One region of the Streptomyces sp. BK79 genome, then DNA from elsewhere that is predicted to be linked to it. Evidence: riboswitches for the same ligand, from Rfam matches in the RefSeq annotation. Region 1 holds a riboswitch; the other holds the start of a gene.

Region 1 (3,591 bases):
TCCCTTCCCTTTGTATACGGTGCCCGTGTTAATGCCGCAGGCTCGGTGTGTTTACGGGACGTTGCGAGTTCCTCACACGCTCCGTCCGTTCACCGCCGGAGGCGAAGCGCAGCCGGTGCGCCGGCGTCGACCGCTCGGTGTGCTGCGCCATGAGCGCCCGCGCGCGCTCGCCGTCACCCCGGGCCACCGCGTCGACGACCGCGCCGTGCTCCGCCCAGCACTCCACCGGGTCGGCCGACGCCTCCACGACGTACATCCAGGCGATCTTGTGGCGCAGCTGGGTCAGCAGGGCCGTCAGGGAAGGGCTGCCGGTGGCCTGGGCGAGGGTCTCGTGGAACCACCCGCCGAGTGAGCGCAGGTCCTCGCTGTTGCCCTGCCTGGCACGCTCCTGTCCCAGCCGCACCAGCCCGCGCAGCACCTTGAGGTGCGCCTCGGTGCGGCGCCGGGCGGCCCGGGAGGCGCCGAGGGGTTCCAGGAGCGCCCGGGTCTCCAGCAGGTCGGCGGCCTCCTGCCCGGTCGGTTCCGCGACGCACGCGCCCGCGTGCCGCCGGGTCACCACGAAGCCCTCGGCCTCCAGGGTGCGCAGGGCCTCACGGACGGGGACGCGGGAGACGCCGTAGCGGCGGGCGAGGAGTTCCTCGGTGAGGCGGCTGCCGCGCGCGTGGACGCCGGAGACGATGTCGTCCCGGATCGCCGTGCACACCGAGTGCGCCGGAATACGCATGCCCGACCTCCGCCTTAATCCCCGTGAAACGTCGACGATTGACGCGTGTTCAGTGACTCTAGGCCAATGCGGCGGACATTCCGACGGCGGGACGGATTTCATGGATATTTTTTGGACAAGGGACGGGCCCGGACCGTGCGCCGGAAAGGGAAAACCCCGGCTCGGTGAGCCGGGGTCCTCGGGTGCTGCCGTACCGTCCGCCGTCAGAGGTTCACGCCGTGGGAGCGGAGGTAGGCGACGGGGTCCATGTCCGAGCCGTACTCCTGGCTCGTCCGGGCCTCGAAGTGCAGGTGCGGCCCGGTGACGTTGCCGGTGGCGCCGGAGAGGCCGATCTGCCGGCCCGGCTCGACCGACTGGCCCACCGAGACGCCGATGGACGACAGGTGGCCGTACTGCGTGTACGTGCCGTCGTGCATCTTGATCACGACCTGGTTGCCGTACGCCCCGCCCCAGCCGGCCTCGACGACGGTGCCGGCGCCGACCGCGTGCACGGTGGTGCCGCTGGCGGCGTGGAAGTCGATGCCGGTGTGGCTGCCGGAGGACCACAGGGAGCTGCCAGCCTGGTAGGCGGTGGAGACGTAGGAAGCGGTGATCGGCGGCACGAAGGTGTTGAGGCGCTTGCGCTCCGCCTCGCGCGCGGCGCGCTCCTTGGCCTCGCGCGCCTGTTCGGCGGCCTCGGCGGCCCGCTCGCGCGCGGCCTCCTGGGCCGCCTGACGGGCGGCGGCGTCCAGGGCGGCCTGCTTCTGCGCGGTGGCCTGGGCGTCGATCTCGTCGGCTATGGAGTCGCCGATGGTGATGACCGGGGTGAGTCCGCTCTGCTCCGGCGCGGGCTCGGCGGCGAGCGCCGGAGCGGCGAGGGTGCCGACGACGCCGGTGGTGGCGAGGGCCGCGACGCCCGCCGCGCGGGCGGTGGTGCGGTGCATGCGGCCGGGGCGGCGGTGCTTCCCGGTGGCGCGCGTGAACGCCATGTAGAGGCTGGTCCTTTCCTTCCCTCTCGCCTACCGGGTTAGCTGACGGGTTCGGAGGTGGAAGGTCTCCTACGGACCCCCTCGCTGCACGCGCGGGCGCCCGATTCACCCCAGGGACTGCGATGGGTCCCCGGCTCCCCTGGCTCGCGCCGTACGGGGACTCGGCGATGACTGTCCGGTGCCGCGGGTGCGGCGCACTGCCTGACGAACAGCCCGGAAGACGCTAAACGCGGCTGTCTTCAATCCTCAAACGCAACTGGCCTTTTGTAGCGCATGCCACAGGGCAGACAGGCAGCCTCTCCCTCAATTCGGACAAAAGGCGGCCCTGGTGACACTTGGGTCACCAGGGCCACCGCGCGCGTGTGTGCCGCTACTCGGCCGCCACCACGGTGACTTCACCGATGCCGAGGGCCTCGACGGGCTCCTTGATCTGCGCCGCGTCACCGACGAGGACGGTCACGAGGCGGTCCACCGGGAAGGCGTTCACGACCGCCGCCGTGGCCTCCACGGTGCCCGTGGCGGCGAGTTGGCGGTAGAGCGTGGCCTGGTAGTCGTCGGGCAGGTGCTGCTCGACCTGGTCGGCCAGCGTGCTCGCCACGGCCGCCGCCGTCTCGTACTTCAGCGGCGCCACGCCCACCAGGTTCTGCACCGCGACGTCCCGTTCGGCGTCGGTGAGGCCGCCCTGAGCGAGCGTCCGCAGCACGGTCCACAGGTCCTGGAGCGCGGGGCCCGTGTTGGGGGTGTCGACGGAGCCGCTGATGGCGAGCATGGCGGCGCCCGTGCCGTCGGGCGCGGACCGCAGCACCTGCCCGAACGCCCGTACGCCGTAGGTGTAGCCCTTCTCCTCGCGCAGGACGCGGTCCAGGCGCGAGGTGAGGGTGCCGCCCAGGCAGTAGGTGCCGAGCACCTGCGCCGGCCACACGCGGTCGTGCCGGTCGGAGCCGGTGCGGCCGATCAGCAACTGCGTCTGTACGGCTCCGGGGCGGTCCACGATGACGACCCGGCCCCGGTCGTCGGCGGTCACCGGGGGCACGGGGCGCGGCTCGGCGGCGGAGCCGGTCCACGTGCCCAGCGTCTCGCCGAGCAGCGCGTCGAGGTCGACGTCGGTGAGGTCGCCGACGACCACGGCGGTGGCCGTGGCGGGGCGGACGTGCTTCTCGTAGAAGGCGCGTACGGCCGCCGAGTCGATGTTCTCGACCGTCTCCTCGGTGCCCTGGCGGGGGCGCGACATGCGCGACCCGGCCGGGAACAGCTCCTTGGAGAGTTCCTTGGCGGCGCGGCGGGACGGGTTGGCCAGCTCGTGCGGGATCTCGTCGAGCCGGTTGCGGACCAGGCGCTCGATCTCGCTGTCCGCGAAGGCGGGCGCCCTGAGGGCGTCGGCGACCAGGCCGAGCGCCTTGGCGAGCCGGGAGACGGGCACCTCCAGGCTCAGCCGGACGCCGGGGTGGTCGGCGTGCGCGTCGAGGGTGGCGCCGCAGCGCTCCAGTTCGGCGGCGAAGTCCTCGGCGGAGTGCTTGTCGGTGCCCTCGGAGAAGGCGCGCGCCATGATCGTCGCGACGCCGTCCAGACCGGCCGGCTCGGCGTCCAGGGGCGCGTCGAGGAGCACCTCCACGGCGACGACCTGCTGGCCGGGGCGGTGGCAGCGCAGCACGGTGAGACCGTTGTCGAGGCTGCCGCGCTCGGGGGCCGGGAACGCCCACGGCTTGGGCTCTCCCGCCTGCGGCCGCGGGTGGAATTCCATGGTGGCGAGCTCGGTCACTTGGCCGCCTCCTCGTTCTCGTCGGTGGCGTCGGAGTCGTGGGCGGTGTTCTCGTCCGCGGAGGCGGTGGGCTCGTAGACGAGCACCGCGCGGTTGTCGGGGCGCAGGCGGGCCTTGGCGACCTCCTGGACCTCCTCGGC
Region 2 (3,591 bases), on a different contig from region 1:
AGCACGTCCACGACCGTCTCGTCGGCGCCGGACATCATCGCGCCGAACCGGCAGGAGACCGCCACCAGCGAGCCCGTCTTGCCGCCCAGCACGTCCAGGTAGTGGTCCACCGGGTCCCGGCCGTCCTGGGGCCCCGCCGTCTCCAGGATCTGGCCGGTGACGAGCCGCTCGAAGGCGAGGGCCTGCACGCGGACCGCCTCGGGCCCGAGGTCGGCGAGGATCTGGGAGGCGCGGGCGAAGAGGAAGTCGCCGGTGAGGACCGCGACGGAGTTGCCCCACCGCGTGTTCGCGCTGGGCACGCCGCGTCGCACGGCCGCCTCGTCCATCACGTCGTCGTGGTACAGCGTGGCGAGGTGGGTCAGCTCCACGACGACGGCCGAGGGCACGATGCCGGGGGCGTAGGGGTCGCCGAACTGGGACGCCAGCATGACCAGCAGGGGCCGGAACCGTTTGCCGCCGGCCCGCACCAGGTGCTGGGCGGCCTCCGTGATGAAGGGCACCTCGCTTTTGGTTGCCTCGAGCAACCCTTCCTCGACCGCGACCAATCCGGCCTGGACATCGGCTTCCAGAGCCTGGTCCCGCACGCTCAGCCCGAACGGCCCGACGACGGTCACGAGGGGTCTCCTGTCTGCTGGTGTCTACTGGCGATTACCTGGTTTGTCGATAGGTCGCTGCCACCACTCAAGTCAGCGTATCCGGTCACGTTTCGATCACCGCTAGCGCCCACCGTTACAGGCCGGTCGGTATCGGATCATGCGCGGTATGTTTTTGATCAGGTGATATGAGCAGACATTGATCGACATCCCCGAGACGGGAAGCCGCCACCGAAGATCACATCACCCCTCCCAACGCCCCGCACTCCGAGTACGTCACCCGCACGGCCCACTCCACCTCCGTCCCGAACAGATGCCCGCACGGCACGCGGAAACACCGGACGGACCGGAACCGGCCACGGCGGAGACCGGCACCCGCCGCACGGGGCGATCGGACCGCCCGACGGCCGCGCGACCCGAAGCCTTCCGCACCGCTGGGCGGTTGAAGCCAAGTTGGGCCTGATGCCCGATTTGCGCCCCTTGTTGACGCCCGTGAGTTGGCTCACTCCCCCGCGACTGTGGGCAACCCTGCCGCCGACTGTGCCCTCCCTTTGCGCCACAAGCCAGTTGAGGCTTGGCAGCAGCAAAGGATCAAGCGCATCAAATGCCCCAGATCAAGGTCAACAGGCGCGTTGGGTGATTCCTGCACTTGTTCCGGACATGTGCTCTCGCATACGTTCCCGGCCTGTCGGGCGGACGCCGAATCCTGCCACCGCCCGGACACATGTCATCCGCCAACACACTTCGCAGGCAGGAGCGGGGGACCCAGGTAAGTCGCCGCGCCGGTCACCACCGGAGCGGCTCGGGGTGAAGCCGTGCCCGTCAGGGCCCGGCCGGGCACCTCCCCGCCCGAACCCGACAGCTCACCTCGCAGGCGTAAGGAGAGGGACTGAAGCATGTCTGCCAACGGTCAGAACCGTCACGCCCGCACCACCCGCCTCGCCCGCAAGCTGGCCCTGGCCGGCACCGGCGCCGCGGTGCTCGCCCTGCCGCTCCTCGGTGCCACCGGTGCCTCCGCGGCCACCCCGGCCGCCGCCCCGACCGCCGCCACCGCCGCGACGACCTACCCGGACAACCTCGACGGCTGGATCCGCGAGTCGCTCGACATCATGGCGCAGCACGGCATCCCCGGCTCGTACGAGGGCATCCACCGCAACATCATGCGCGAGTCCTCCGGCAACCCGCTCGCGATCAACAACTGGGACATCAACGCCGTCAACGGCACCCCGTCCAAGGGCCTGCTCCAGGTGATCGACCCGACCTTCCAGGCGTACCACGTGCCCGGCACCTCCTGGGACCCGTACGACCCGGTCGCCAACATCACCGCCGCCTGCAACTACGCGGCCGACCGCTACGGCTCGATGGACAACGTCTTCGGCGCCTACTGAGCCGCAGGGACGCGGGTCAGCGGGATCCGAAGAGACGCTCGAGGACGACGGCCACGCCGTCGTCCTCGTTCGTCGTGGTGACCTCGTCGGCCACCGCCTTCAGTTCCGGATGGGCGCCGGCCATGGCGACGCCGTGGGCCGCCCACTGGAACATGGGGATGTCGTTGGGCATGTCGCCGAAGGCGATCGTCCGCTCCCGGCCCACGCCCAGCCGCTCGGCGGCCAGCGCCAGCCCCGTCGCCTTGGTGATGCCGCACGGCTGGAGCTCCACCGTCCCCGGCCCCGACATGGTCACCGTCGCCAGGGAACCGACCACCGAACGCGCCGTCGTCGCCAACTCGTCGTCGGACAGGTCGGGGTGGCGCAGCAGCACCTTGCTGATCGGCGCGCTCCACAGTTCGTCGCGCCGGTCGACCCGCACCGCGGGCAGGGTCGGGTGGGGCATCAGGTAGCCCGGCTCGATGAGCGTCAGGCCGTCGACGCCGTCCTGGTCGACCGCCGCGTGCACCTGCCCGACCTCGGCCTCGATCTTGCCGAGCGCGGTCTCGGCCAGCTCCCGGTCCAGGGTGACCGACCACAGCATCCGATGCGCTCCGGCGTCGTACACCTGCGCGCCCTGACCGCACACCGCGAGCCCCGTGCAGCCGAGCCCGTCGAGCAGGGCCCGCACCCTCGGCGCCGGCCGGCCGGTCACCACCAGGTGCCGCGCCCCCGCCCCGGCCACCCGCGCCAGCGCGGCCAGCGACCGGTCGGAGACGGTGTCGTCGCCGCGGAGCAGCGTGCCGTCGAGGTCGGTGGCGACGAGTGAATATGCGGTGCGGTCCATGATCAGAGAATACGGACACCGCACCTGTCCGACTCACCCGCGATCGCATCCGAACGAGGACGCGCGAGTACGGCACAAGTGCGTACGAGTCCGGCACGAGTGCGGCCGAGGACGCACGTTCGTGTCCGAAACCTGGCACATCATCGCGTTCATCGGCTAAAGCCGGTTAAAGGCCTGTGCACCGGTTGGCAACAACATGGTCCGCTACCTACCGGTCGGGCGGCCCCGACGGTACCTTCCTTCTGTCCAGGGGGGACTTGATCGGGGGGTCGGGTTGAACGGCGGACGTGTACGCGTGCTCAGGCCGGAGGAACTGGGCGAGGGGGAACGGGAGCGCTGGCGGGAGCTGCGCGCCGGGTCGACGGCGCCGCGCAACCCGTTCATGGAACCGGAGTTCACCGACGTCGTGGGCCGGGTGCGGCCGCGGGCGCGGGTGGCGGTGGTGTACGACGGCGGTGACCCCGCCGGTTTCCTGCCGCACGAGCGCGGACCGCTGGGCCAGGGCCGGGCGATCGGGCTCGGCGTGTCGGACTGCCAGGGCGCGGTGCTGCGCCCGGGCCTCGCCCCGGACACCCGCGCCCTGCTGCGGGCCTGCTCCCTGTCCAGCTTCGCCTTCGACAACCTGGAGGCGGCACAGGGACTGTTCCTACCGCACGCGGCGGAGGAGCACACCGCGTACGTCATCGACGTGGAGAAGGGGTACGCCGCGTACGAGGACGTGCTGCGCGCGCAGTCGCCGAAGTTCCTGAAGACCACCCTCGCCAAGGAGCGCAGGCTCGGCCGC

Evidence for each region. Region 1 has a riboswitch for cyclic di-AMP ahead of ACFIF2_RS16925 (M23 family metallopeptidase). Riboswitches for the same ligand answer to the same signal wherever they lie in the genome.
Region 2: another riboswitch for cyclic di-AMP. It lies ahead of ACFIF2_RS23935 (transglycosylase SLT domain-containing protein); the one in region 1 lies ahead of ACFIF2_RS16925 (M23 family metallopeptidase).

What each region holds. Positions count from the first base shown of each region.
Region 1 is NZ_JBHVOC010000012.1:112,226-115,816, reverse strand. Features, by position in the region: gene ACFIF2_RS16930 (GntR family transcriptional regulator) at 29-724, opposite strand; gene ACFIF2_RS16925 (M23 family metallopeptidase) at 928-1,692, opposite strand; cyclic di-AMP (ydaO/yuaA leader) riboswitch at 1,705-1,869, opposite strand; gene ACFIF2_RS16920 (M16 family metallopeptidase) at 2,063-3,451, opposite strand; gene ACFIF2_RS16915 (M16 family metallopeptidase) at 3,448-3,591, opposite strand, start outside.
Region 2 is NZ_JBHVOC010000020.1:10,966-14,556, forward strand. Features, by position in the region: gene ACFIF2_RS23930 (polyprenyl synthetase family protein) at 1-614, opposite strand, end outside; cyclic di-AMP (ydaO/yuaA leader) riboswitch at 1,316-1,484, shown strand; gene ACFIF2_RS23935 (transglycosylase SLT domain-containing protein) at 1,490-1,981, shown strand; gene ACFIF2_RS23940 (HAD family hydrolase) at 1,998-2,807, opposite strand; gene ACFIF2_RS23945 (GNAT family N-acetyltransferase) at 3,103-3,591, shown strand, end outside.